Linked DNA regions of Phytohabitans houttuyneae. The protein of the gene in region 1 interacts with the protein of each later gene in a pairwise test. Links are inferred from orthologs where the notes say so. Each region holds a gene or a part of one and is shown in the gene's direction. Other genes may lie near its edges.

The links.
Region 2: the proteins of ftsZ (region 1) and Phou_RS50420 interact in binary tests that used the Escherichia coli proteins (3 or more experiments, as listed by UniProt). The link is inferred for Phytohabitans houttuyneae from one-to-one orthologs.
Region 3: the proteins of ftsZ (region 1) and rlmN interact in binary tests that used the Escherichia coli proteins (3 or more experiments, as listed by UniProt). The link is inferred for Phytohabitans houttuyneae from one-to-one orthologs.

What each region holds. Positions count from the first base shown.
Region 1 is NZ_BLPF01000001.1:1,256,008-1,263,553, reverse strand. Bases 1-2,857 are described here. They hold ftsZ (cell division protein FtsZ), read left to right. Parts: upstream 1-802; coding sequence 803-1,912; downstream 1,913-2,857. Other genes in these bases: Phou_RS05855 (YggS family pyridoxal phosphate-dependent enzyme), read left to right, coding at 1,925-2,644; Phou_RS05865 (cell division protein FtsQ/DivIB), read left to right, coding at 1-646. In the rest of the region: Phou_RS05840 (DivIVA domain-containing protein), read left to right, coding at 3,958-4,767; Phou_RS05835 (hypothetical protein), read left to right, coding at 4,816-5,505; Phou_RS05830 (DUF167 domain-containing protein), read left to right, coding at 5,560-5,871; Phou_RS05825 (potassium/proton antiporter), read left to right, coding at 5,880-7,373; Phou_RS05820 (hypothetical protein), read right to left, coding at 7,458-7,546. UniProt on the Escherichia coli protein: Essential cell division protein that forms a contractile ring structure (Z ring) at the future cell division site. The regulation of the ring assembly controls the timing and the location of cell division.
Region 2 is NZ_BLPF01000005.1:365,895-375,477, reverse strand. Bases 3,915-6,757 are described here. They hold Phou_RS50420 (Hsp70 family protein), read left to right. Parts: upstream 3,915-4,620; coding sequence 4,621-5,895; downstream 5,896-6,757. Other genes in these bases: Phou_RS50410 (AraC family transcriptional regulator), read right to left, coding at 6,309-6,757; Phou_RS50415 (hypothetical protein), read left to right, coding at 5,970-6,272. Outside these bases: Phou_RS50435 (DEAD/DEAH box helicase), read right to left, coding at 978-2,402; Phou_RS50430 (hypothetical protein), read left to right, coding at 2,609-3,355; more of Phou_RS50410, read right to left, coding at 6,758-7,202; Phou_RS50405 (putative quinol monooxygenase), read left to right, coding at 7,332-7,640; Phou_RS50400 (alpha/beta hydrolase), read left to right, coding at 7,637-8,545; Phou_RS50395 (class I SAM-dependent methyltransferase), read left to right, coding at 8,958-9,583. UniProt on the Escherichia coli protein: Forms membrane-associated dynamic filaments that are essential for cell shape determination. Acts by regulating cell wall synthesis and cell elongation, and thus cell shape.
Region 3 is NZ_BLPF01000001.1:2,473,570-2,483,857, reverse strand. The notes cover bases 4,126-7,102. They hold rlmN (dual-specificity RNA methyltransferase RlmN), read left to right. Parts: upstream 4,126-5,035; coding sequence 5,036-6,169; downstream 6,170-7,102. Other genes in these bases: Phou_RS10850 (DivIVA domain-containing protein), read left to right, coding at 6,175-7,102. In the rest of the region: rpsB (30S ribosomal protein S2), read left to right, coding at 620-1,450; tsf (translation elongation factor Ts), read left to right, coding at 1,493-2,323; pyrH (UMP kinase), read left to right, coding at 2,550-3,287; frr (ribosome recycling factor), read left to right, coding at 3,345-3,902; more of Phou_RS10850, read left to right, coding at 7,103-7,305; Phou_RS10845 (hypothetical protein), read left to right, coding at 7,479-7,838; Phou_RS52475 (DUF2631 domain-containing protein), read right to left, coding at 7,911-8,132; Phou_RS10835 (Rieske 2Fe-2S domain-containing protein), read left to right, coding at 8,275-9,840; Phou_RS10830 (S8 family peptidase), read left to right, coding at 9,915-10,288.

The sequences.
Region 1 (7,546 bases):
GGCCACCGTCGGCGCCGTGCTCGCGCTGGTCGGTCTGGTCACCTGGATCGTGTACGGCACGGGCGTCTTCGGCGTCCGCGAGGTGCGCGTCTCGGGCACCGAGATCCTCTCCGCCGAGGAGGTGCGGGAGGCGGCCGGCGTGCGCGACGGCACCGCGCTGGCCCGCGTCGACCTCGGCGGCATCGAGGAGCGGCTGGCCACCCTCGCGCCGGTCGACCACGTGATCGCCTCCCGCGACTGGCCCGGCACGATCGCGATCGACGTGGTGGAGCGCACGCCGGTGGCGGTGGTGCCGCAGGGCCGCAGGTACGTGCTCGTCGACCGGCACGGCGTCGCGTTCCACACCGTCAGCGCCAAGCCCGGGGGACTGCCGGTGGCCCGCGTGGCCAAGCCGGGCCCGGACGACCCGGCCACCCGGTCCGCGCTGGAGGTGCTCACCTCGCTCAGCCCGCAGCTGGCCAAGCAGGTCGCCGCCGTTGTCGTGAAGGGCCCCGCGGAGATCGAGCTGGAGCTGCGCGGCGGGCGCCTGATCGTGTGGGGCGACTCCAGCCAGAGCGACACGAAATCTCAGGTCGCGACCGCGCTGCTGCGGGAAAAAGGCGACCGGATCGACGTCAGCGCGCCAGAAGTCGTCACTATCCGGTAAACGAGTCGGCGTGTCGGTCCTTGGATCACGCCGTACCTCCGCATACGTTGCCGGAGAGGATCAGTAGTTGACATAACTCTAAGCCTCTAGTAGAGGGTGAGGGTTACGCCTTCGCTCATCGGACCCTGGCACCAACCTGGGAGGGAAGGCCACCTGATGACACCACCGCACAACTACCTCGCGGTCATCAAGGTCGTCGGCATCGGCGGAGGCGGCGTCAACGCGGTCAACCGCATGATCGAGGTGGGCCTGAAGGGCGTCGAGTTCATCGCGATCAACACCGACGCCCAGGCGCTGCTGATGAGCGACGCCGACGTAAAGCTCGACGTCGGTCGCGAGCTGACCCGGGGGCTCGGCGCGGGCGCCAACCCCGACGTCGGCAAGAACGCCGCCGAAGACCACCGCGACGAGATCGAAGAGGTGCTCAAGGGCGCCGACATGGTCTTCGTGACCTGCGGCGAGGGCGGCGGCACCGGCACCGGCGGCGCGCCGGTCGTGGCGCAGATCGCCCGCAAGCTCGGCGCGCTCACCATCGGCGTCGTGACCCGCCCGTTCTCCTTCGAGGGCAAGCGGCGGCAGGTGCAGGCCGAGTCGGGCATCGACGAGCTGCGCAACCAGTGCGACACGCTCATCGTGATCCCGAACGACCGGCTGCTGGCGCTCGGCGACCGCGGGATCTCCATGATGGACGCCTTCCGGCAGGCCGACCAGGTGCTGCTCTCCGGTGTCCAGGGCATCACCGACCTGATCACCACGCCCGGCCTGATCAACCTCGACTTCGCCGACGTCAAGAGCGTCATGAGCGGCGCGGGCAGCGCGCTCATGGGCATCGGCAGCGCCCGCGGCGACAGCCGCGCGGTGGAGGCGGCCGAGAAGGCGATCTCCAGCCCGCTGCTGGAGCAGAGCATGGACGGCGCGCGCGGCGTGCTGCTGTCCATCGCCGGCGGATCCGACCTCGGCCTGTTCGAGATCAACGACGCGGCCCAGCTGGTCACCGACGCCGCCCACCCGGACGCCAACATCATCTTCGGCGCGGTCATCGACGACGCGCTCGGCGACGAGGTGCGGGTGACCGTGATCGCCGCCGGCTTCGACGGTGGCGCGCCCGCGTACAAGCCGGCCGAGGCCCCCCGCAAGGTGGTGCCCCGGGTGGAGACCCCGCTGCCGACCAGCGCACCGCCGGTCTCGCCGGCCGCGCCGCCGCCGGCCCGCCGGGTGCTCTTCGACGACGTGGACGTGCCCGACTTCCTCAAGAACGGCTCCTGATTCACTTTCACGGTGCGTGAAGAGGAGATAGCGGCCGGGCTCGCGGCCGTACGTGAACGCATAGGCGCTGCCTGTGCGACCGCCGGCCGGGACCCGGCCGGGGTGACGCTGGTGGTGGTCACCAAGACCTACCCGGCGACCGACGTGCAGGTGCTCGCCAAGCTGGGCGTCACCGACGTGGGGGAAAACCGCGACCAGGAGGCCGCGCCCAAGGCCGAGGCGGTCGCCGCCTCCGGTGCGCAGGTGCGGTGGCACTACGTCGGCCAGCTCCAGCGCAACAAGTGCCGCTCGGTGGTGGAGTACGCCGATGTCGTCCACTCGGTCGACAGCGTGCGGCTGGCCCGCGCGCTGCACGGCGCGGCGGAGCGGCACCGGGAGCGTCCGCTGGACGTCCTCGTACAGGTGAGCATCGACGGCGACCCGGCACGGGGCGGCGCGGTGGTCGGGTCCACCGTGGAGCCCGACCGCGACTTCGACCGGGTGGCGCTGACGGTGGCCGAGGCGGGTCCGCTGCGGCTCGCCGGCGTCATGGCGGTCGCGCCGCAGCACTGGGCCGCGGAGGCGGCCTTCGAAAAGTTGGCCGAGGTGGCGGCGCGGCTGCGCGCGGCGTATCCGGAGGCGACCACCGTCTCGGCGGGCATGAGTGCCGATCTGGAACCGGCGATCGCGTCCGGCGCGACACACGTAAGGATCGGCAGCGCGGTGCTCGGAACCCGCCCCAAGCTGCGGTAGCCTGGCGGCCGGGCACCGAACTACACCATTGTTATTCGTGGTTCCTCAGTGGGGCCTCAGGCCGGTGTGCGGGAACGCGACGTGGCACGCCAGGGGGTGTGTGTCACCCGGCGGAGGGAGGTGAGCGGCATGAGTGAGCGAAGCGAGCGAATCGTTGGGCTCAGCGCATCGGGAGCCTCATGCCCGCCCGCAGCGAAGCGAGGACGGGTATGAGTGCACTGCGCAAGGCGGGGGTTTGGCTCGGTCTCGTCGAGGAAGAGGACGACGACCGCTCCTACGACGACGGCTACGAGAGCAAGGGGCGGTACCGGGAGAGCGGCTACCGCGACCGGGACCGCGACTCGCGGGACGGGTGGGAGAGCCGGACGAGCCGGTACGCGGAGGAGTTCGCGGACGAGGACGAGGAGCTCGACGAGCAGCCGCCGCCGCGGACGCGGTCGCGGCTGGGCGAGCGCGTCCCGCTGGAGCGTTCACCGTCCCGCAGCGAGCTGTCGCGCGAGTCGGGTCGGGGGACCTGGACCGCGACGGTGAGCGGGCCAGCGTCCGGTCGATCACCCGGCCGAGTGCGCCGGAGCCCGTCTCGTACCCGACTCGGGAAAACCTTGCCCTCGCGCCCCAGGTGCAGCTCCGCGAGCGCGCGGTCGTGGCGGACGAGGACCAGCGGTACCAGATCACGACGCTCCACCCGACGACCTATCGGGAAGCGCGGACCATCGGCGAACACTTCCGCGACGGTGTACCAGTGATTATTAATCTCACCGAGATGGATGAGGCGGACGCCCGCCGACTGGTCGATTTCGCCGCCGGTTTGGCTTTCGGACTGCGCGGTACGATCGAGCGCGTGACCAACCGGGTGTTCCTGCTCTCTCCGGCCAACGTCCAGGTCACTGCGGAGGACAAGGCCAAGATCGCAGAGGGCGGGTTTTTCAACCTGAGCTGACTAACCCGACCGAGGGAACCGCCTGCCGTGCTGTCGATCACCCTACAAGTCATCTACCTGGTACTTTACGGTTTCTTCTTGACCCTTCTTGCCCGGTTTGTCCTAGGTGCGGTGCTCCAGTACGGCCGTCGCTGGCAGCCCAGCCGGGGGCCGCGGCGGCACTGGAGTCCGTGTGGACCGTCACCGATCCACCCCTGCGGGCGTTGAGGCGTGTGATCCCACCACTGCGAATTGGTACTGTCAGCTTCGACCTAGCCTCCCTTGTGTTGCTGGTTATTCTGTTCGTGCTGATGTACGTGGTAGGGCGGTTGATCACTAGCTGAACAGCTGGTGACCAGCCGCTACGCGGCCTCAACTGACCCGAGGAGTTTCGATGCCGCTCACCCCGGCCGACGTTCACAACGTCGCCTTCAAGAAGCCTCCGATCGGCAAGCGGGGGTACGACGAGGAGGAGGTCGACGCCTTCCTTGACGAGGTTGAGCGCGAACTCGCCCGTCTGATCGAAGAGAACAACGAGCTCCGAGCTCAGGTCGAGCGCGGTGGTGGCGGTCGTGGCGGCGCTCCAGCCGGCCCGGGTGCCGACCCGCGACTGGCCGCCGAGCTCAACGACATGAAGGCCCAGCTTGACCGCGTCCAGCGGGACAAGGCGGCCGCCGAGCAGGCGGCACGGGCCATGCAGGCGGAGCTCGAGCAGGTGCGCTCACAGGGCGGTCCGGTTGTCGGTGGCGACGGCGAGCAGCAGGCCCTGCGGGTCCTGATGATGGCCCAGCGCACCGCCGACGACCACGTGGCAGACGCCCGTCGGGAAGCCGACAAGCTGCTGTCCGACGCGCGTTCCAAGGCGGAGGAGGTCACCCGCGAGGCGCGGGCCAAGGCCGACGCCCTGGAGCGGGACGCCCGGCAGCGCCACCAGGAGGCGATGGGCGGGCTCGACGCCAAGCGCACCGCTCTCCAGAAGCACATCGAGGAGCTCAAGCAGTTCGAGCGCGAGTACCGCACCCGGCTCAAGGCGTACCTGGAGAGCCAGCTGCGGGACCTCGACGGTCGGGGGCAGGGCCTCGAAGCGGAGATGACCCGCGCCGACAGCAACCGCGTCCAGAGTGGCAGCGGTGGCCTGGCGACCGCTGGTCTGGCCGGTTCGTACGGCGGTGGCCGTTCGGGCGCGCTCGAGTCCGGCCGCTAAACGCACAACACATTCGAGAAAAGCCGTTTCATGCGGCGGGGGTGAGCCGTGATCGTCGGAAGTCTGCTGCTCATCCTCGTCGCCGTCACGCTGCTCGTGATCGGCCTGGCCAACGGGTCGAGCGCGCTGCTGATCAGCTCCATCGCGGCGAGCCTTCTGGCCGCCGTCGCATTGGTCGTCGGTGCCCGCCAGGCAGCCGCCGCCCGTGCGGACGCCGGCTTTGCCGACGACGACGAGCGGGAGCGTGCCGGCGACGAGGTCGGAGAGGGCGAGCGGGAGCGCAGGGCGCTGACCGCGGCCCGCGCGACCGAGCCGCTCGCTCGCCGGTCCGGTCCGGTCTACGCGCCAGCCCGGCAGTCCGACAGCACCATGGTCTTCGAGTCGCCGGTCGCGGTGGCCGAGCCGGAGGTCGAGTACCCGGCTCGCCAGACGCTCGACTACCCGCCGGCCGACGTCGCGGCAGAGGAGACCACGGCGGACATCCTCGACGAGGACGACCCGCCGGACGAGCCCGCCGCGCAGTACGTGTCGCCCGCCGACGCCGCCCGGGTCGCCCGGATGACGGCCGACGTGCTGGTGATCGACGGCCGCCCGCGGTACCACCTGGCCGGGTGCGTGCACCTGCTCGGCCGGGAGAGCGAGCCGCTGCCCGTGGGCGAGGCGGTCGAGCTCGGCTTCAGCCCGTGCGGCCGGTGCGAGCCCGACAGCGCGCTGCTCGCCGACGCCCGCCGCGTGTAGTTTTCTCCAGCGGCATACCATCCCGCGCCGACCGTCCTACCGGCAAAATGAGGCATGGTCACGCCGCCTGACGCTCTCGCCGTGCCGGTCCGGGTCAAGCCCGGCGCCGCACGCGCGCGGGTGGGTGGGCGGCACGACGGGCCGTTCGGGCCGGCGCTGGTGATCGCGGTGCACGCGCCGCCGGTCGACGGGCGGGCCACCGAGGCGGCTCGACGGGCACTGGCCGAGGCGCTGGGCGTGCGGCCCGCACAGGTCACCCTCCGCTCCGGCGCCGCCAGCCGGGACAAGCTCTTCGAGGTGAGCGGCGCCGGCAGCTCGGTCGATCTCGCCGGCCGCCTCGACGCGCTCCGCGAGACCTCCTGGTGACGGACCGGATGGAGGTCGCCCTCCTCATGGGGGCGGTCGTCCTGCTCGTGGCCGTCGGCGCGGTGCGCCTCTCCACCCGACTGGGCCTGCCGAGCCTCCTGGTCTACCTGGCGATCGGCGTCGCGCTCGGCGAGTCCGGGCTGGGCATCGAGTTCGAAAACGCCGAGCTCACGCGGACCCTCGGCTTCTGCGCGCTCATCGTGATCATTGCGGAGGGCGGGCTGACCGCGCGGTGGGGACAGCTGCGCCCGGTGCTCGGCGTCTCGGCCACGCTCGCCACGCTGGGCGTGATGGCCAGCTCGGTCGTCGTCGGCGTGGCCGTACACCTGGTGCTCGACCTCGACTGGCGGCTCGCCCTCCTCTATGGTGCGGTGCTCTCCTCGACGGACGCGGCGGCCGTTTTCGCCACCCTGCGCAGGCTGCGGCTGCCACCCCGGCTTGTCGCCACGCTCGAGGCCGAGTCCGGCATGAACGACGCCCCGGCCGTCCTCCTCGTCCTCCTTCTCTCCATGGACCCGGTCGGCGGCGGCCACCCCTGGTGGTACGAGGTGCTGGTCGTCGTGTACGAGCTGGCGGCCGGCGCGGCCATCGGGTACCTGGTCGGGTTCGGCGGCCGGTGGGCGCTGCGCCGGGCCGCGCTCCCGTCGGCCGGGCTCTACCCGATCGCGGCGGTGGGCCTGACCGTCCTCGCGTACGCGGCCGGCGCGGTCGCGCACGCCTCCGGCTTCCTCGCCGTGTACGTGGCCGGCGTGGTGCTGGGCAACGCCCGCCTGCCGCACCGCCAGGCGATCCTCGGGTTCGCCGACGGGCTGGCCTGGCTCGCCCAGATCGGCCTGTTCGTCCTGCTCGGCCTGCTCGCCTCGCCGGCGCGGCTGGCCGACGCGCTGGTACCGGCGATCGTCACCGGCCTCGCCCTCGTGCTGCTGGCCAGGCCGCTGTCGGTGGTGCTGTCCGCGACGCCGTTCCGGATCGGCGTGCGCGACCAGACCTTCCTGTCCTGGGCCGGGCTGCGCGGCGCCGTGCCGATCGTCCTCGCGACCGTGCCGCTGTCCGCCGGCGTCGAAGGCGCGGCCCAGCTGTTCGACGTGGTGTTCGTGCTGGTCGTGATCTTCACCCTGGTACAGGGCGGCACGCTCGCCCCGGTCGCCCGCCTGCTGCGGGTCTCCGCGCCGGCCGAGGCCACAGAGATACACGTGGACAGCGCGCCGCTGGAGCACATGCGCGCCGACCTGCTCCAGATGGAGGTGCCGCCGGGCTCGCGCCTGGCCGGCGTGCACCTGGACGAGCTGCGCCTGCCGGTCGGCGCCTCGGTCACGCTCGTGCTCCGCGACGGGGTCGGCTTCGTGCCTGGCCCGGACACCCGCCTCAAGGTGGGGGACAGCCTGCTGATCGTCGCCACCGCCCAGGTGCGCGACGCCGCCGAGCGGCGTCTGCGCGCGGTGAGCCGCCGGGGCAGGTTGGCGAGATGGTTCTCCGAGTACGGCGACGATCGCGACGATTGATCGACTAGAGTGTCCTTTGCCCGGTTTGTGGGTTTGGCGGCCTCTGAATTGGGTACGAGCGGTGCGGCATGTTGTCGGACGTCTTCACGTTCCGTATTCTTGCCAGCCACCGGAGTGCGCGGCGTCCGCCGCGCGCCCGTTTTGCAAGTGGGGGACAGCGATGGCCGAGCGGG
Region 2 (9,583 bases), on another replicon or contig:
TGGACGGGGTTTCGCACCCGGTGCGTACCTCGTCGGTTCGGATCCTGCGCCACGCCTTCATCGATCCTGCATCGTTCCCGCACGGCCGAGACGCCCCCGGATGCTTCTCGGCGCGCTAGCAAGGCGGAAGGCTTGGTAGTGTCGGCCGTGACCTGGGTTCTGTCGTGCTTACGGCTCGTGGTGCGGCGTGATCATGGAAGAAACGGTGACCAGTCGACGCGCGGGCCGCACCAACCCAAGGAGCCTGATGGCGCTCACTCCGGCCGACATTCACAACATCGCTTTCAAAAAGCCCTCCATCGGCAAGCGCGGCTACGACGAGGAACACGTCGATGCCTTCTTGGACGAGCTCGAACAGGAGCTCATCCGCCTGATCGAGGCGAACAACGACCTGCGCAACCTGATGGCGCACGACCGCGCACAGGCTGGCACGGCCCCGACCAACAGCTGGCCACCGCCTTGGACGAGTTGACCGCCCAACTCGACCGCGTTCACCGGGAAAGGGCATCTGCGGAACGGGCAGCCCGCGCGATCCAGGCCGAGCTAGAGCGGGCACGCGCGCAGAGCGGCGCAGTGGCCGTCCCCGACCGTGAGCAGGCATCTCAGGTGTTGACCATGGCAGAGCGCACCGCCGACACCCACCTCGGCGAAGCCCAGCGCGAGGCCCACGACGTGTTGTCCGACGCCCGCTCGGCGGCGCAGCAGATTACCGGCGATGCACTGACCAACGCCGATGCCTTGGAGCGGGATGCACGACAGCGCCACAACGAGGCGATGAGCGGCCTGGAGGCGGAGCGCGTCGCGGCCCAGCACCAGATCGAGGACCTTGAGGCATTCGGGCGGGAGTACCGGTCGCGACTGACGGCGCACGTGGAGAGCCACCTGCGCGATGTCGGCGAAACCGACGAGGTCAAACCCTGACGGTCCGATAGCGGCTACACGGTCCGTCCGGTCCGTCCCGCCAGGTGGAACCGGGCCTATCGAGGCCGGCCACCGCGACGGGTGGTACCGGCGCGGCTTCCGGCGGAGAAGGCGGCTGCACTGGACACCTGCCGCGCGGCTGGCGTGGCGGTGTGCCGGCTGCCGCGCGCGCTGCCCGCCGCTTGGGAACCGGTCTTGCGGCGTTGGCTGGTCGTCTTGGGAGCGGCAGATGCCCGGGACCGGCCGCGACCGGTGGCCTTTGCGGGCTCGGCGGCTGGCGGGGCGACCAACGTGCGCGGGCCGGGGGCGATCTGAGCGAGGAGCGGGTGCCCAGGCCGGAGCCGTGTGGTGGTCGGAGTGATGCCAGCCTGCCGGGCGAGTTGGCGTACCCCGTCGATCTGGTCGTCGGTCATGAGAGTGACGACCGTGCCAGTCGCACCGGCCCGGGCGGTCCGGCCGGAGCGGTGCAGGTATGCCTTGTACTCGGCCGGTGGGTCGGCATGAACGACGAGCGCGACGTCGTCGACATGGATGCCGCGGGCGGCGATGTCCGTCGCCACCAGGGTGGTCGCGCTGCCCGCGGCGAAGGCCGTCAGGTTGCGGCTCCGCGCACTCTGCCCGAGGTTGCCGTGCAGCTCGATGGCCGGCACACCTGCCTCGACGAGCTGACGGGTGAGTGTCTTCGCCCGCCGCTTGGTGCGCGCGAAGACCAGCGTGCGGCCCGGAGCGGCGGCCAGGTCGACCAGCACGGACAGCCGCTCCTGATGGGTGACGTGCAACACGTGGTGCGGCACAGCCGCCGGCGCCGACGCGGCGTCGACGTTGTGGGTGACCGGATCGACGAGGTACCGCCGGACCAGGACGTCGATGCCGGCGTCGAGCGTGGCCGAGAAGAGCAGCCGCTGAGCGCGCCGCGGCGTTTGGTCCAGCAGCCGCCGGACGACCGGCAGGAAGCCGAGGTCGGCCATGTGGTCGGCCTCGTCGAGCACCGTAGCCTCGACCGCGTCGAGACTGACGTGACCGTTCTCGATGTGGTCGAGAAGCCGGCCCGGACACGCGACGAGAACGTCCACACCGGAACGCAGCCCGGCGATCTGACGGTCCGCGGCCACCCCGCCGAACACCGTCAGCGTGCGCAGCTTGACGGCCGCCGCCAGCGGTGCGATCGACGCCTCGATCTGTGTGGCGAGCTCGCGGGTCGGCGCGAGGATCAGCGCTCGGGGCCGCCCCGGACGGCGCGACGCGGGGCGCGCCGCCAACCGGGCCAGCAGCGGCACCGCGAACGCATAGGTCTTGCCTGACCCGGTACGTCCCCGGCCGAGCACATCGCGCCCGGCGAGGGCATCGGGCAGCGTCGCCGCCTGGATCGGGAACGGCGTTGTCACGCCGACGGCGGCCAGGGCCTCGACGAGCGCGGCGGGTACGCCCAGCTCGCCGAAGGCGGTTGAAGGTGCGGTGGAACGGGGGCGGCGTACCGCCATGAAGTCTCCGAACGTTGAAGAATGAGCTGCCCGGCGCAGGCCGGCGGCCGTGCACGCTGGTGGCCCGGAGTCGAACGCGGCCAGGGCAGAACGGTGGAGCAGTACCCCTAGCCTACTGGAGCGGCACCGGGTCCGTACGGCCCGCGCGCCTCCATGGCCTCCAGGCACGCTCAAGTTGGGTGTCGGCCACCGTTATGATCTTGGTCATGCGTTCCGAACCCGCCCCACCAGACCGGATCCAGCCGGACGGAGGACGAGAGGCCGACCAGCGATTCACCCGAACGCCTCCGGCCAGGTTCGGTTCGTACGGATCCGGTCCAGCCGCGGCGCCGCCGGCTGGTTCCACCCGCTGGGCGGGAGCCTGGCCGGCGGGCAAGTCGGCCACCAGGACGGCGCTGGTGGTGCTGCTTGGCCTGGCTTTCATCGCGCTCAATACCGCGATCGCGTACGCCGCGGTGGGGTCGAAGGTCATTTCGATCGTGACGGGAGTCGCCTTCTGCCTGGCCTTCATGATCGTCGTACGTTTGCTGCACCGAGCGATGTGGCTGTCGTTGCTGTCGTTCATTCCCGGCCTGTTCGTGCTTGTCGGGTCGGTGGAACTCGCCCCCGACCTGGCTCTGGAGAATCGCGGCGTCCGTCAGCAGGTAACCGTCGTCGACGCTGAGGTCGCCGGTAAGCGGCACACGTTCACGCTCGAGGGTGACGATGGGCCGCTCGGCGAGCCGCTGATCTATCGAGGCAGCGCCCCCGACTACGAGATCGGCGACACCCTGACCGTTCTCACCGATCCGAACGGTGTGATCGCGCTCAAGGAGGCCGATCGGGTCGACTCCACCGCCAAGCTGGGGTCACTGGTTCTGGGCGGCAGCGGCTGGACTTTCATCGCGCTGGTAGCGGGATGGCGTGGGCACGTCCGCCGCCGGGAAGGCCGGTTCGACACCCTGGTGATATAGCGCGAGCTGATCCAGCCAATCCGGGCCCGTCTTCGGCCGTATTCGATTCCAGCCGGGTGGATTGGCGTTTCGTTACCGGACACAGCCGGAGCTGTATGAATCGGCCGGTGCTGTCGAAGAACACGTTGATGGGTGACGGACACGAACTGCACGTGCCCATGCCGGCTAGGTCCACCGCGACGCCGGTCGCCCGCAACGGTCGACTGCCGTCGACGCCATAGCTCACCAGGCTCCCTGCGGCCTGCCCAACACCAAACGCGCGGAGTGCAGGATCGTGGTGACCCCGTCCAGCGTCTCGACCACTCCCACCTCTCATCGGTTCCAACACGCTCGACGGGCACGAACTGTTGCACGAACCCGGTCGATGGGTGGGCTTAGGGATCAGTTCAGAATGAGCTGGCGTGTCTGATCGGGTTGCTGTTCAGGGTGTTCGACACTCCTGAGGTGTCTGATGCGGTGCTCACAGATGAGCTGTGGTCGCGGTTGGAGCCACTGATTCCGGTGCGGCAGCGGCGATACCGCTATCCGGGCCGGGCCCGGACCTCCGACCGGGCCGCGCTGGAAGGGATCCTGTTCGCGGCCCGGACCGGGGTGTCGTGGAACGCATTGCCGACGGCCGCGTTCGGCGCGTCTGGTGCTACTTGCTGGCGGCGGCTGAAGGAGTGGCACGAGGCTGGCGTCTGGCAGCAGCTGCACGAGCTGATCCTGGCCGAGTTGCGCGCCGCCGGGCGGTTGGATCTGTCTGCGGCGATCGTGGACTCCTCGCACCTGCGCGCGCTCAAAGGGGGCAGCACACCGGCCCGAGCCCGGTCGACCGGGGCAAGCTGGGCAGCAAACATCACGTGATCACCGACGCGGCCGGCATCCCGCTCGCTGTCACCCTCACTGGCGGCAACCGCAACGACGTCACGCAGTTGCTGCCCCTCATTGACGCCATCCCTCAGGTCCGCGGCGTGCGTGGCCGGCCCAGAAAACGACCGCGCCGCATCTACGCCGACCGCGGCTATGACCACGACAAGTACCGTCGCCTGGTCCGAGCCCGCGGCATCACCCCGCACATCGCCCACCGGGGCGCCGGGCACGGATCCGGTCTGGGCAAGCACCGCTGGTACGTCGAACGCACAATCGCCTGGCTGCACGCGTTCAAGAAGCTCCGCCTGCGCACCGAACGCCGCGCCGACATCCACCAAGCACTGATCAGCCTCGCCTGCTCAGTGATCTGCCTCAGACAACTCATTCTGAACTGATCTCTTAGACTGCCGGCGGTGGCGGCGTACCGACTGGCGGTGGATCTCGGTTCGTCGAACACAGCCGCTGCGCTGGAGCGTTCGGGATCGGTGCGGCCGTTGCTGTTCGACGGGTCGGAGCTGCTGCCCTCGGCCGTGTTCGCGGGCGCGGATGGCCGGTTGGCTAGCGGCCGCGACGCTGAGCGGCTCGGGCTGGCCGAGCCGGGCGCGTTCGAGCCGCATCCGAAGCGCAGGGTCGATGACGGCGTGCTGCTGCTGGGCGCCCGGCACGTCGATGTCCGGGACGCTCTGGCAGCCGTGCTGGCCCAGGTGCGCAGCCAGGCGGGAGTGCTACCCCGAGATTCGTCCGTCGTCATGACGTATCCCACCGGTTGGGGCGCGCCGCGCCAAAGGGTTCTCACCGAGGCGGCGGAACGCGCGGGCCTGGGTGAGGTGTACACGGTGAGCGAGGCTGTCGCCGCGGCGACGTACTTCTCGACCGTTCTCGGCATCCGCACGCACCGGCCGCTCGTGGTCGTCGACATCGGTGCTGGCACCACGGACGTCGCTGTCGTCAGCTGCGGTACGCGGGTAGGGGTGCTCGCGTCGGCGGGGATGGACCTTGGCGGTTTGGATATCGATGCCGCGTTGGTCGACCATCTCGCCAGGCAGTGCCTGCTACCAGGCATCGACGACCCTGGCTACGATCGGGTGCCGCTGTTGCGAGAGGTGCGCACGGCGAAGGAGAGTCTGTCCCGCGCCAGTTACACGCCGTTGCGGATCGCCGGCCAGCCCGCTGCTTCCCACCTGACCCGCGCAGAGTTGGAGGCCGCCGCGGAGCCGATCCTGACCAGGGTCGGCGAGTTCACCGCGGAGGTGATCGCCACTGCCGCGCTGACGACCGACCGGTTGGCGGGGGTTCTCCTTGTCGGTGGCGGGAGCCGAATCCCTCAAGCGGCCAACATTCTGCATCAGAGGCTCGGGATACCACCCACCACTGTGGAGCGTCCGGAAACCGTGGTCGTCGAGGGGGCTCTGCGTGTACCGCGTACGTCGCTCACCGCACCGGCGCCGCGCATCGCGGCGGCCGGCACGAGCGAGCTGCCCGCGGTCACGCCCACGCCTGGTTCGGGACGCGCCACGCGGCGTCGTGGATGGATGCGTCCGGGCCTGCTCGTCGGCGTCCTGCTCTGCTTCGTTCTACCCTTCGCCACCGTCTCGTGTGGCCTGCCGGACGGCTACGGGCGGGCCGATCCGGGTGGCACCACCACCTACCGCGGAGCGGTCCTCGCGGTTGGGGGACACCCGAGGTGACCGGTGGTCACCTGGCGCCGCCGTCACGATGGCGTGAGGACCGGCTGGCACCGCAGCCGTTGCTGATCGGGGCCATGCTGGTGACTTTCGCCGCGCTGGCCGTCGCCGTCGACCGGCGCCTGCGGCGCAAGGACCGCGGCCGGTCGCATGCCGTCCTCGCCATTTTGGCGGGAGTCGCCGCAGGACTGCTGGTCGCGGGCGAACTGGTCGTACTGCGCCTGATCGAGACCCGGGTCCGGGAGGGCGGAAAGGTGCCGCCCGACCAGGCCGCGGGAGACTTCGTCGGTACCGGCGTCGGATTCTGGCTGGCGCTGGCGCTGCTTTTGGTCGTGGTCACGATCGAGCTGTGGACCAGGCGGCTACGCAGGACCGGCTGAGCGGTCTGGGATCCAACGAGGTCATCACCGTCCCCTTCACATGGTTGGGGACGAGGTCATAACGGGTCGCAGCCGTCCGTTGTCCTGGCTCGGGGAAGCCCCGAATTGGCGGCGATACTCCCGGCTGAACTGCGACGGGCTGTCATAGCCGACCATGCGGCTCACCCCGCCGATGTCACCGGGCCGGGTGGCCAGCATCAGCCGCGCCTGCTGCAGCCGGATCTGCTTCTGAAACTGGATCGGGCTGGTCGCCGTGACCGCCTGAAAATTGCGGTGGAACGCCGACACGCTCATCCCGCTCAGGTGGGCCAGATCTTCCACCTGAAACGCCTGCGCGTAATGGTCGCGGATCCACTGCACGGCCCGCGCCACATGCGTGAGGCTGCTGTCGGCCAGACCCAACTGCCGTACGGCGGTGCCCTGTTCGCCGGTCAGCACCCGCCACAGAATCTCTCGCTTGATCAGCGGCGCCAGCACATTGATGTCACGCGGCCGCTCGATCAGCCGCAGCAGCCGCACCACGGCGTCGAGCAGCTCGGCTGGCGCGTCGCTGACGGCCAGCCCTGACGGCGCCGCCCCGCTCACGGGCGGCAGATCGCCCGGCGCCGCGTGCATCAGCAGCTCGGTGATCGCCGCCGGGCGCAGCAGCAACCCGAAACCGAGCGCCGGCTCGGTCGGGCTGGCCCGCGTGAACTCCCCGGTGATCGGCAGATCGACCGACGCGATCAGGTATTGCCCGGCGCCGTATTCGTAGACCCGATCGCCGAGCGCGATCCGCTTGGCGCCCTGCGCGATCACCGCCAGCACGGCCCCCGACATCGACGTGGACGGCGGCGCGGTGCGATCGACCCGCGAGATCAGCACATCCTCGATCGGGGTGCTCAGATCGGGCCGGGCGTGACGAGCGAGCAGGCTCCGGAGCTCCTCCATCACCCAATCCTCGCCGTCGAAGCAGGATTGTGCAAGAGTCGGACAGGATCGCTCTAACGTTTCCCCTGCTGAAGCCGCGATGCTTGTTTCACCACCGAACGAGCTGAACATCGGACAGGAGAGAATCAGATGAGCGTCCAACACGGCTTCCACGCCACGATGACCGCCGCGCCCGGCCGCGGCGACGAGGTGATCGCACTGCTGCTCGACGCCCCCTCGCTGCCCAACCCCGACTGCGTCGTGTTCCTGGTCGGCCGCTCGGCCAGCGACCCCGACGTCATCCACGTCACCGAAGGCTGGACCACCCGCGAGGCTCACGCCGCGTTCTTCGCCACCGAGCCCGCCCAAACCCTGGTCGCCCAGCTGCAGAAGCTGGTCACCGGCGACTCGCAGTACACCGACGAGGTCCCCGTCGGCGGAAAGGCGTTCGCGCGATGAACCTCGACCTCGAGCTGGGCGCCCTGCTCACCAGCATGCCGGCCATGCCGCAGCTGACCACCGAGACCCTCCCCCAGATCCGCCCGTACGCCGCCGCACCCGCACCGGAGCGCAACCGCGAGGAACTCGTCATCGGCGGTTCGATCCCGCTGACCGTCCTGCGTCCCGAAGGCCTGCGCCCGACGAACGCCCCGTGCGTCTACTGGATCCACGGCGGCGGCATGATCATGGGCAACCGGTACTCGCAGATCGACATCCCCCTCGAATGGCTCGACCGCTTCGGCACGGTCGTGGTCTCGGTCGACTACCGACTCGCACCCGAGGCTCGGGGCACCGCTGCGGTCGACGACTGCTACACCGCCCTGCTGTGGATCGCCGAGCACGCCTCCGAGCTTGGTATCGACCCGACCCGCATCATCGTCGCCGGCGCCAGCGCGGGTGGCGGCCTGGCTGCCGGCATCACCCTGATGGCCCGCGACCGCGGCACGGTCCCCATCGCGGCCCAGATGTTGATCGGCCCGATGCTCGACCATCGCCACAGCACCACGTCGAGCCGCCAGTTCACCGGTGAGGGCGTGTGGACCCGCGAGATGAACGAGTTCGCCTGGCACTGCCTGCTGGGTGACCTCGACGGCGAGGTTTCGCCGTACGTGTCTCCAGCGCTCGCGACCGACCTGTCCGCACTGCCCCCTACCTACATCGACGCCGGCTCGGAAGAGGTCTTTCGCGACGAGGACGTCGACTACGCAACCCGCATCTGGGCCGCCGGCGGCAAAGCCGACCTGCACCTGTGGGCGGGCGGTTTCCACGGCTTCGACGCCCTGTTCCCCGCAGCCGCCCTCTCGTCCGCCGCACGAGCCACCCGTACGGGATGGCTGGCCCGGCTCCTGGACGCCAAACGGTGACGGGTGCGAGCGGCATCTGCCAGGGCCGGGCGGCGTGATCGAGCCGAACGTGAACACAGCGACGCCCGGCTGGCAGCCCTAGAGCTACCGTCCGGTTACGCCACCAACTTGCGGCTTCACTGTTCCTCGAACTGCTCCAGGGCTTGCTCCAGGTGAGGATCGGGGAGCCGGTGCCGCGCCCAGCAACGTGTTCTCCGGGTTCCGCAGGCAGGCCGGTACGCGTAGGCTCTACGGATGCGCTGCTTGGCATTCGACACGTTCGATGCCGAGCGCCACCCCGGGTGGCCGTCCTCATTGAGGGCTGCGTGCCGGTGGCGACGGGGTGGTCGAGGTCAACGCCGCCGAGCATCCAGCCCGGTGAGGTCGTCGCACCGCTCCGCCGATCCGTCGCCCACCTCGAGGTTGGACACCGATGAGCCCGACAGCCCCGCCTCCACTCGCCCCGCGCGCCGCCCTTCGCTGGGCGGTGGTCCGCAACCTCGTGCGGGGGATCGCCCCGTCGACCATCCTCGAGTTGGGTTGCGGTCGGGGCGGCTTCGGCGCACGGCTGGCCCGGATCGCCACCTACACCGCGGTCGAGCCCGACGAGACATCCTGGCAGGCGGCGCACGACCAGATCACTGCGGTCGGCGGCACGGTGGTGCACGGCGACCACCACAAGACGCCCGATCCGGGCACCTACGACCTCGTCTGCGCGTTCGAGGTGCTTGAACACCTGGCTGACGATGCCGGCGCACTGCAGGAGTGGCTGCCACTGGTTCGCCCCGGCGGGCACCTGCTGCTCTCGGTCCCCGCCGACCCGGAGCGGTTCGGCCCCATGGACGAGGAAGCGGGGCACTACCGGCGCTACAGCGCCGAGCAGCTCGGCGAGCGGCTGGCTGCCGCGGGCGCCGTCGACATCGTGCTGCGGCATTACGCCTGGCCGCTGGGTTACGCCCTGGAGGCCGTCCGGAACAGGCTGGCCAGCCGGCGCGGCGGCGAGGTCGCGGAGAGCACGGTAGAGGAGCGCACCGCCGGGTCCGGTCGAGTGCTGCAGCC
Region 3 (10,288 bases), 1.2 Mb from region 1 along the record:
GCACTGTGATCTTGGACGTTGGTTGCCCATCCAGCCCATCCAGGGGTGGCAGACGTCCACGATCTGCTCGCTGCATCGGGGGTTGACGCCGATCGAGGACCTCATGGGCGGCAGCGGCGTGGTGCTGGGCGTCCGCTGGAAGCAGCGCGAGCGCCCCCATGGCCTGATGCGATCGCGAGCGGACGCTTGCCCTTGCAGCTTGCGGTGTCACCCAGCAGGCCTGACCAGGCAAGATGCAAGCCTGCCTGACTTGAGTTCCAGACGACGAAGACTCGGAAAGACGCGGATCAAGGACCCGTGCACAGCAGGCAGCCTCGTGCCGGGAAGCAGCCGCCGTGCACCAGCCGCTGTCACTGGCGAGGCGGGCGTTGCCCCAGGAATCCAGAGCGAACGCCCGCCCCCAGCCCGCCCGGCGACGGAGCGGAGCGGGGCGTACACTGGTCGACTGGCGACCGCCTCTGGCGGCCGACCTCGCGCGCCCTCCCCACGGCTTCGTCCATGGGGCGACGGTCCCCTGGTCCCGACGTTGTCGGGCCCACCCTGGCCGGCGATCAGGCGCCAGGACGCCTGACCGACCGGTCGGGCGTGACAACCAGGGAAGATCGAGGAGCACCCCACCATGGCCGTAGTGACCATGCGCCAGCTGCTGGAGAGCGGTGTCCACTTCGGGCACCAGACTCGCCGCTGGAACCCGAAGATGAAGCGGTTCATCTTCACCGAGCGCAACGGTATCTACATCATCGACCTGCGCCAGACGCTCGACTACATCGAGAAGGCGTACGACTTCGTCCGCGGCACCGTCGCTGAGGGCGGCAGCATCCTGTTCGTCGGCACGAAGAAGCAGGCCCAGGAGGCGATCGCTGAGCAGGCGACGCGGGTCGGCCAGCCGTACGTCAACCACCGCTGGCTCGGTGGCATGCTGACCAACTTCCAGACCGTGTACAAGCGGCTGCAGCGCATGAAGGAGCTGGAGTCGCTCGACCTGACCGGCACCGCCGCGGGGTACACGAAGAAGGAGACCCTCCAGCTGTCCCGCGAGAAGGACAAGCTGAGCCGCACGCTCGGTGGCCTGCGCGACATGCAGAAGGTGCCGGCCGCGATCTGGGTGGTCGACACCAAGAAGGAGCACATCGCCGTCGACGAGGCCCGCAAGCTGGGCATCCCGGTGATCGCCGTGCTCGACACCAACTGCGACCCGGACGAGGTCGACTTCCCGATCCCGGGTAACGACGACGCGATCCGTTCCGCCGAGCTGCTGACCAAGGTTGTCGCGACGGCGGTCGCCGACGGCCTGATCGCCCGCTCCGGCCGCGCGACCCGCAGCGGTGCCGAGGAGAAGCCCGAGCCTGGTGTGGTCGGCGCTGACGAGCCGCTGCCCGAGTGGGAGCGCGAGCTGCTCGAGGACACCGAGAAGAAGGCGGACGAGCCGGCGCCGGCCGCCGCCGAGTAGGACCCACAAGCCAGTCGACAACCACGACCCAAAGAGAGAGTCATGGCCAACTTCACCGCCGCGGACGTCAAGAAGCTCCGCGACCTCACCGGCGCCGGCATGATGGACGCCAAGAAGGCGCTCGACGAGGCGGAGGGCGACTTCGACAAGGCTGTCGAGGTCCTGCGCATCAAGGGTGCGAAGGACGTGGGCAAGCGTGCCGGGCGCACCGCCGCCAACGGCCTGGTGGCGCACTCGGGCAAGGCGCTGCTCGAGCTCAACTGCGAGACCGACTTCGTCGCCAAGAACGCCGATTTCGTCGCGCTGGCCCAGCGCCTTGTCGAGCACGGTGACACCGCCGGTCTGACCACCGCTGAGGAGCTGCTGTCCTCGACGCTGGCCGACGGGCAGACCGTGGCCGACGCGGTGCAGGACCTGTCCGCCAAGATCGGCGAAAAGCTGGTGCTCAACCGCTACGGCGTCGTCGACGGCACCGCCGCGGTCTACCTGCATCGCAAGAGCCAGGACCTGCCGCCGGCGGTCGGCGTGCTGGTGGAGTACACCGGCAAGACCGACGAGGCGGGCGACGCCGACGCGCGTGGCGTGGCGATGCAGATCGCCGCGATGCGCCCGAAGTACCTGACCCGCGAGGAGGTGCCGGCCGATGTCGTGGAGTCGGAGCGCCGCATCGCCGAGCAGACCGCGCGCGAGGAGGGCAAGCCGGAGGCGGCGCTGCCCAAGATCGTTGACGGTCGGGTGAACGCCTTCTTCAAGGACTTCGTCCTGCTGGAGCAGGCGTCGGTCGCCGACAACAAGAAGTCGGTCAAGCAGGTGCTCGGCGAGGCCGGCATCGAAGTGACCCGCTTCGTGCGCTTCGAGGTCGGCCAGGCCTGATCGGCCTTCCGACTGCGAAGACGAAGCGCCAGTACAAGATCGAACAGCCGAGGAGGCCGCCGGTGGACGTGACCGTCACGGCGGCCTCCTTGTCACGTAGTGTGAGCGGCAGCGCCGGTGACGCCGGAGCGCGCCACACCAGCACCACCAGCACCATCAGCAAGGCAGCCAACGACGGCGGAGGGCGGACCGGATGACGCAGACGGTGGCGGGAGACCCCGCGACGATGGACGATCCGACCGCACCGCCCCCCGGGCGTTCGCGCCGCGTGGTGCTCAAGCTTTCCGGTGAGGTCTTCGGCGGCGGCGCGGTCGGTGTCGACCCCGATGTCGTGCAGGCCGTGGCCCGGCAGATCGCGAGCGTCGTGCGTCGCGGCGTGCAGGTCTCGGTTGTCGTCGGCGGTGGCAACTTCTTCCGCGGCGCCGAGCTGCAAAAGCGCGGGATGGACCGGGCCCGCGCCGACTACATGGGCATGCTCGGCACGGTCATGAACTGCCTGGCGCTCCAGGACTTCCTGGAGAAGGAGGGCATCGAGACGCGGGTGCAGACCGCGATCAACATGGCCCAGGTCGCCGAGCCGTACATCCCGCTGCGCGCCATCCGCCACCTGGAGAAGGGGCGCGTCGTGATCTTCGGCGCGGGCGCCGGCATGCCGTACTTCTCGACCGACACCGTCGCCGCGCAGCGGGCCCTGGAGATCCACGCCGATGTCGTGCTGATGAGCAAAAACGGTGTCGACGGCGTGTACACGGCCGACCCGCGCACCGACCCCACCGCCGTCAAGCTCGACACGATCACCTTCGACGAGACGCTGCAGCGAGGCCTGCGGGTCGCCGACGCCGCCGCTTTCAGCTTGTGCCGCGACAACGGTCTGCCGATGCTGGTGTTCGGAGCCGAGGGCGACGACACGATCGTCAAGGCTGTGAGCGGCGAGCGCATCGGCACGCTGATCACGGCCAACTAGGCGAGCATCGGCACCCCTGATCACTGCTAACTAGCTAGAAGGGAGGCGACGGGGCAGGTGATCGACGACACCCTCCTCGAGGCCGAGGAAAAGATGGAGCGCGCGGTCGAGCACGCCAAGGAGGAGTTCGCGGCGATCCGCACCGGGCGCGCCAACGCGGCGATGTTCTCCAAGATCATCATTGACTACTACGGCAGCCCCACCCCGCTGACCCAGATGGCCTCCGTGGGCACCCCCGAGCCACGGATGGCGATCATCAAGCCCTACGACGCTTCGCAGCTCGGCGCGATGGAAAAGGCGATCCGCGACTCCGACCTGGGCGTCAACCCCAACAACGAGGGCACCCAGCTGCGCATCCTGCTGCCGCAGATGACCGAGGAGCGCCGCCGCGACATGATCAAGGTGGCCCGCCACAAGGGCGAGGAAGCCAAGGTCGCGATCCGCAACGTGCGCCGCAAGGCCAAGGAAGAGCTGGACCGCATCGTCAAGGACGGCGAGGCCGGCGAAGACGACGGCCGCCGTGCGGAGAAGGACCTCGACGACACCACCCACCGGTACGTGACGCACATCGACGAGCTCGTGAAGCACAAGGAAACCGAGCTGCTCGAGGTCTGATGTCGCAACTCGACCCCTACGGCAACCAGACGCCCAACCGGGCACCCGACTCCTGGGTGCCGGACCCCTGGCTGGACCAGCCCGACCGCGAGCCGGCCGGCGAGTGGCCGACCCGTAACGGGCGCGCGGACGAGCCGTACACGGGGTCGGGTGACCTTCCGTACTCCGAGGCCGAAGCGCAGACCGCCGCGTACCCGCAGGTGCAACCCCGCGCCGAGGCGGACGCGGAGCCGGCGACCGACCCGGTGCGGCCGCGGCGCCCCGGTCCCGGAAAGCGGCGCGCGACCGGCCGGGCCGGCCGCAACCTGCCCGCGGCGATCGGCGTGGGCGTCACGCTCGGCGCGGTGGTCATCGCGTCGCTGTTCGTGTGGCGCCCCGCGTTCCTCGCGGTGATCGTGGTCGCTCTCGGCGTCGCCATCTGGGAGATGAGCCGCGCGGTGCGCGCCGTGGGCGCGCACCCGCCGGCGGTGCCGCTGGCCGCCGGTGGCCTGGTCACGATCGGCATGGCCTGGTACGCCGGTGAAGACGCCCTCATGCTCGGCTTCCTCGTCACGCTGTTGGCCACGCTCGTGTGGCGGCTCGCCGACGGCCTGTCCGGCTTCGGGCGGGACGCGGCGGCGGCCACGCTCATCGCGGTGTACGTGCCATTCCTCGGCGGCTTCGCCGCACTGCTCGCCGAGCCCGACGACGGCGCCCGCCGCGTGATCGTCACACTCGCCGCGGTAGTGCTTTCCGACACAGGCGGGTACGTGGCCGGCGTCTTCTTCGGCAAGCGCCCCATGGCCCCCACGATCAGCCCCAAAAAGTCGTGGGAAGGGCTGGCCGGCTCACTCGTCGCGACCGCGGTGGGCAGCGCGATCCTGCTCTACCTGCTGCTCGACGTCGAGCCGTGGTGGGGTGCCGTGTTCGGTTTGGCACTGTCGATTGCGTCGGTACTGGGCGATCTGGCCGAATCGATGCTCAAGCGCGACCTGGGCATCAAGGACATGAGCAACCTGCTGCCCGGACACGGTGGCCTGATGGATCGGCTTGATTCCATCCTGTTCGCGCTGCCGACCGCGTACCTGCTGCTGGCCGTCTTCACCTGACACGAGTCCGCGCCAAAAGCGGGCGCATGGGAGACTGGACGAGCTATGACGAGCCTGCCCGTACTCCCGATCAGCCCTGACGCGCCGGGGCGCCGCCCGGCGCTGCCCCCGCGACACCTCGCCGACCTCGATCTGGCCGGCCGGCAGGCGTTGGTGGCGGAGCTGGGCGAGCCGGCGTTCCGGGCCAAGCAGCTGTCCACCCACTACTTCGGGCGGCTCGTGCGCGACCCCGCGCAGATGACCGACTTACCTGCCGCCACCCGCGACCGCCTGGCCGGCTCGCTGATGCCCCGCCTGCTCACCCCGGTGCGCGAGATGGCCTGCGACGACGGCGCCACCCGCAAGGCGCTGTGGCGGCTGCACGACGGCTCGCTGGTCGAGAGCGTGCTGATGGGCTACCCGGACCGCGTCACCGTCTGTATCTCCAGCCAGGCAGGCTGCGGCATGGCCTGCCCCTTCTGCGCCACCGGCCAGGCCGGCCTCACCCGCAACCTGTCCACCGCCGAGATCGTCGACCAGGCCGTCTACCTGGCCGGTGTGGCCGCCTCGGGTGCCGTCTCCGGCTCGCCGCCGCGGCTGTCGCACGTGGTGTTCATGGGCATGGGCGAGCCGCTGGCCAACTACTCCCGGGTCGTCGATGCGGTCCGGCGGCTGTGCGCGCCGGCGCCGGAGGGGCTCGGGCTCTCCCAGCGCCATGTGACGGTCTCCACGGTCGGGTTGGTGCCGGCGATGCGTAGGCTGGCGGGAGAGGGACTCTCCGTAACCCTTGCGCTGTCGTTGCACGCGCCCGATGATGAGCTGCGCGACGAACTCGTGCCCGTCAACCAACGCTGGAAGGTCGCTGAGGTGCTGGACGCCGCGTGGGACTACGCCTCCCGCACGGGTCGCCGCGTGTCCGTCGAATACGCGATGATCAGGGATGTGAACGATCAGCCGTGGCGAGCCGACCTGCTGGGGCGGCTGCTCGCCGGGCGGTCGACCCACGTAAACCTCATCCCGCTCAACCCGACGCCGGGCAGCCGCTGGGATGCGAGCCCGAAGCCGGTCGAGCGGGAGTTCGTGCGGCGCTTGCGCGAAGCCGGCGTTTCGACCACAGTGCGTGACACGCGAGGTCGGGAGATTGACGGCGCGTGCGGACAGCTGGCCGCCAGCGAGACCGGCAGCGCGGACGGAAGGTGACATAGGTGGCTAGTCAGGGTCAGCGGTTCCGGCGCCGGGCGCTGCGTCGCGGTTACAAGGTCGATGAGGTGGACGCCTTCCTCGACCGCGTGGAGGCCACCCTGGCCGGCGACCCGGTGGGAGCCCCGGTCGCCTCGCAGGAGGTCCACGACGTGGTCTTCCGCGTGCGCTTCGGCGGCTACGACGAGTGGCAGGTCGACCTCCACCTCGACCGCGTCGAGCGGCAGCTCGCCGAGCTGGAGGAGCGCGGCGGCTACGGCCGCGTCCCCGACCGCATGGGCCCGCCCGACCGCCTCGCCCCCGCCGACCGCATGGGCCCGCCAGACCGGCTGGGCCCGCCGGACCGCATGGGCCCACCCGATCGCATGGGTGGCGGCCCGATGACGGAGCGTATCGGCCCGCCGCTGCGCGACGACCGCATGCCCCCCGGCGGCCCCCCGATGCCCCAGCGCCCGATGCCCGCCCAGGCTGGCCGCGACCCCTACGGCCGCTACGACGACCAGGGCGGCTACGACCAGACCGGCGGCTACGGCGGCGGCAACGGCTTCGACGGCCCGCCCGGCCGCGGCGGCTTCGACGGCCCTCCACCCGGACGCGGTGGCTTCGACGGCCCGCCCCCGGGCCGCGGCGGCTTCGACGGACCCCCGCCCGGACGTGGCGGCTATGACGGCCCGCCCCCCGGCCGCGGCGGTTACGACGGCCCTCCGACCGGCGGCTTCGGCGCACCCCCCGGCGGCTTCGGCGGCCCGCCCGACGACCGCTACGGCGGCGACGAACGCTTCGACGGCTTCGCCGAGCCCGGCCGCCACGGCAAGGACATGACAGCCGAGATGCGCCTGGGGGGCCCTTCCATGGGCGGCCCGCCGCCCGGCATGCCCGGCCTGCCCCCGGAGCTCCAGCGCATCGACCAGCTGCGCCGCGGCTTCCAGGTGCGGCGCTTCGGCAGCGGCTACGACCCGGCCCAGGTCGACCGCCTCTTCGAGGGCATCTTCAACGCGGTGACCGGCCGCGGCCCGATGCCCATGAGCCCCAACGAGATCGACCGGGCGCAGTTCGGCCTTGTGCCGGGCGGCTACTTCGAGGCCGAGGTGGACGCCGCGCTCAAGGAGGTCAAGGACATCCTCCGCGGCCAGTGAGCGCCTCCCGGCCTGAAGATCCTTTTCAGACCGGGAGCTACCGCGACGCCCGCGGTGGTCCGGACCGTTGCTCCCGCGGCCTCACCCTCCGTGGTCGCCGGGCCTAAGACCAGGGCCTGCGGCCGGCGAAGAGCGGCTCCCGCCGTCCTGCCTCGGCTCGTATCCTGCTGGCCATGCTCGATGGCTCGCTCAGCTCACGCCCACCGCTCAGGCGAGCGCCCCGCACGCTGATCGCCACGCTGCTGGTGTTGGGAGTGGTGGTGTCATCCACCGCCACCCGCGAGCTGATCGAGGGCGCGATGGGCAGCGGCCCGCTCGCCGATCTGGGCTGGATCGCCGTTCCGGTGGTGGTCACGGCCTGGCTCGCGCCGCGTGCTTCCTACCGCCGCCGCGACGCGCTGTGGTGGTTTGTCGGCGGCGCCGGCCTCTACATCTTCGTGGTGATCGCATGGCGGGTCGCGTTTCTGCCCTACCGCGATTGGCCGCCTCGACCCGATGAGCCATCCCGAGCCCAGCGGCCGGTCCGGTTGTGAAACCGCGGAGGGTGAGGCCGCGGGAGCAACGGTCTGGACCACCGCGGACGTCGCGGTAGCTCAAAATTCTTGCTAGGAACGCAGGCCGTTTCGGCGCAGCACCACGTCGCCGATCAGGATCAGCGTGAGCACGCCGGCGATGACGATCAGGAAGACGTCCTCGACGCGGCCGGTGTGGTTGCCGATCAGCAAGGACAGCAGCACCAGGATCGTGAAAACCGCGCCGATGCGGGAAGCCTTACGGCCGCCCGGCTTGCGCTGGTCCGGTGAGGTCACCGGCTCGCTACCCGCCACCTTCGGGTCCTTCCCCTCGATCCGATCTGCGGTAAGTCTGGCATGCGCGGGAATCGTGCCCCGCGCCGGGATGTGGCCGCGCGCCCGGTAGCGTCGGAACGTAACCTCGACTGCGAGCGGCAACGAGTGTGGAGGCAGTGCGGTGCGAGTGACGGGTACCGGGCACGCGAGCATGCGGATCGACACGGCCGCGGGCAGTATCCTGTGCGACCCGTGGGTCAACCCGGCGTATTTCGCGTCGTGGTTCCCCTTCCCGGACAACTCGCTGTTGGACTGGGAGAGTTTGGGGCGTACCGACTACCTGTATGTGTCTCACCTGCACCGGGACCACTTCGACGCGGAGCATCTGAAGCGTTTTGTGTCGAAGAAGGCGACGGTGCTGCTGCCGGAGTACCCGACGAGCGAGCTTGAGGATGAGCTGCGGGAGTTGGGGTTCACGAGCTTCATCGAGACGAAGACCAACGAGGTGTTGGAGCTCGATGGTGGGCTGAAGGTGATGATCCAGGCGTTGACGTCGCCGACGGACGGGCCGATCGGGGACTCGTCGCTGTGGGTGGAGTACGGCGGGGTGCGGCTGCTGAACCAGAACGACGCGCGGCCGACGGACCTGTCGACATTCGCGGAGTTGGGGCATGTGCACGCGCACATGCTGCAGTTCTCTGGCGCGATCTGGTACCCGATGGTGTACGAGCTGCCGCAGACGGCGAAGACCGCGTTCGGTAAGCAGAAGCGGGATCGGCAGTTCGACCGCACATTCCGTTACATCGACGATCTCAAGGCGTCGCATGTGTTCCCGATCGCGGGTCCGCCGTGTTTTCTGGATGACGAGCTGTGGCAGTTCAACGACATCTTCGGCGACGAGGGCAACATCTTCCCGGACCAGTCGGTGTTCATGGCGGAGTACGCCAAGGTTGGCGGAACCAACGGTGTGGTGTTGTTGCCCGGCTCGGTGTCGGAGCTGACCGCGGACTCGTGCACGACGACGCATCCGACCGATGTGGACGAGTTCTTCGCCAACAAGCGGGCGCACCTGGAGGAGATGCGGGAGCGTAAGCGTCCGGTCATCGAGGCGGCGAAGGCGTCGTGGCGGCACCCCGAGATCGACGTGCTCAAGGAGATGAAGCGGGTCATCGAGCCGCTGCTGGACGAGTCGATCTATCTGGCCAAGGGTGTGGGTGGGCCGGTCCGCTTCGACCTGGTCGGGTATGACGGGGAGTCGGTCGAGTCGATCGTGGTGGACTTTCCGGAGGGGCAGGTGCGGCCCTACGGCGATGAGAAGGTCCGCTACCGCTTCCGCACCGAGCGGGCCCTTGTCGAGCACCTGCTGCACATCGGTGAGGTCGACTGGGTCAACTCGCTGTTTCTGTCCTGCCGCTTCTCCGCGGCCCGGATCGGTCAGTACAACGAGTTCGTGTACGCGTTCTTCAAGTGCCTGTCCGAGGAGCGGCTGCAGTACGCCGAGGGCTGGTACGACGAGCACTTCCAGAACGCCGACAAGGAAGACATCCGCCTGGGCGACTGGGTCGTGCAGCGCCGCTGCCCGCACCTGAAGGCCGACCTGACCCGCTTCGGGATCGTCGACGGCAACCAGCTCACCTGCCAGCTGCACGGCTGGAAGTTCGACCTGGCCAGCGGGCGGTGCCTGACCAGCGTGGGACACGAGATCCGCGCCAGCAAGGCGCCCGCACCGGCCAACCGATCGGAGTAATCGCCTGTCGCGCCCGCGCTCCTTGAGGTACAAAAGGGACATTTAGTCCCGCCTCGGGAGGGCAGGTGAGGGCCGTGTTCGGTCTCGTCGCCGTGTTCATGACCATCGCGGTGCCGCTGGCCACGCCGGCGCCCGCCCCGTCGCACACACCTGCGCCCGCACCGGCTCCGTCCACGAGCGACAGCGTCTACATCGTTGTGACCACTGGCGCGATCCAGGCCGAGGCGGTCGCTGACCGGTACGGCGTCACCGCCCGCCACACCTACAGCACCGCGCTGCACGGCTTCTCCGCCACGATGACCGCCGAACAGGCCGGCTCGCTGCTGCGCGACCCCGCGGTGGCGTACGTGCAGCGCAGCATCGCCCACCACCTCACCGACACCCAGTCCGGCCCGCCGTCGTGGGGCCTGGACCGCGTCGACCAGCGGGCGCTGCCGCTCGACAGCGC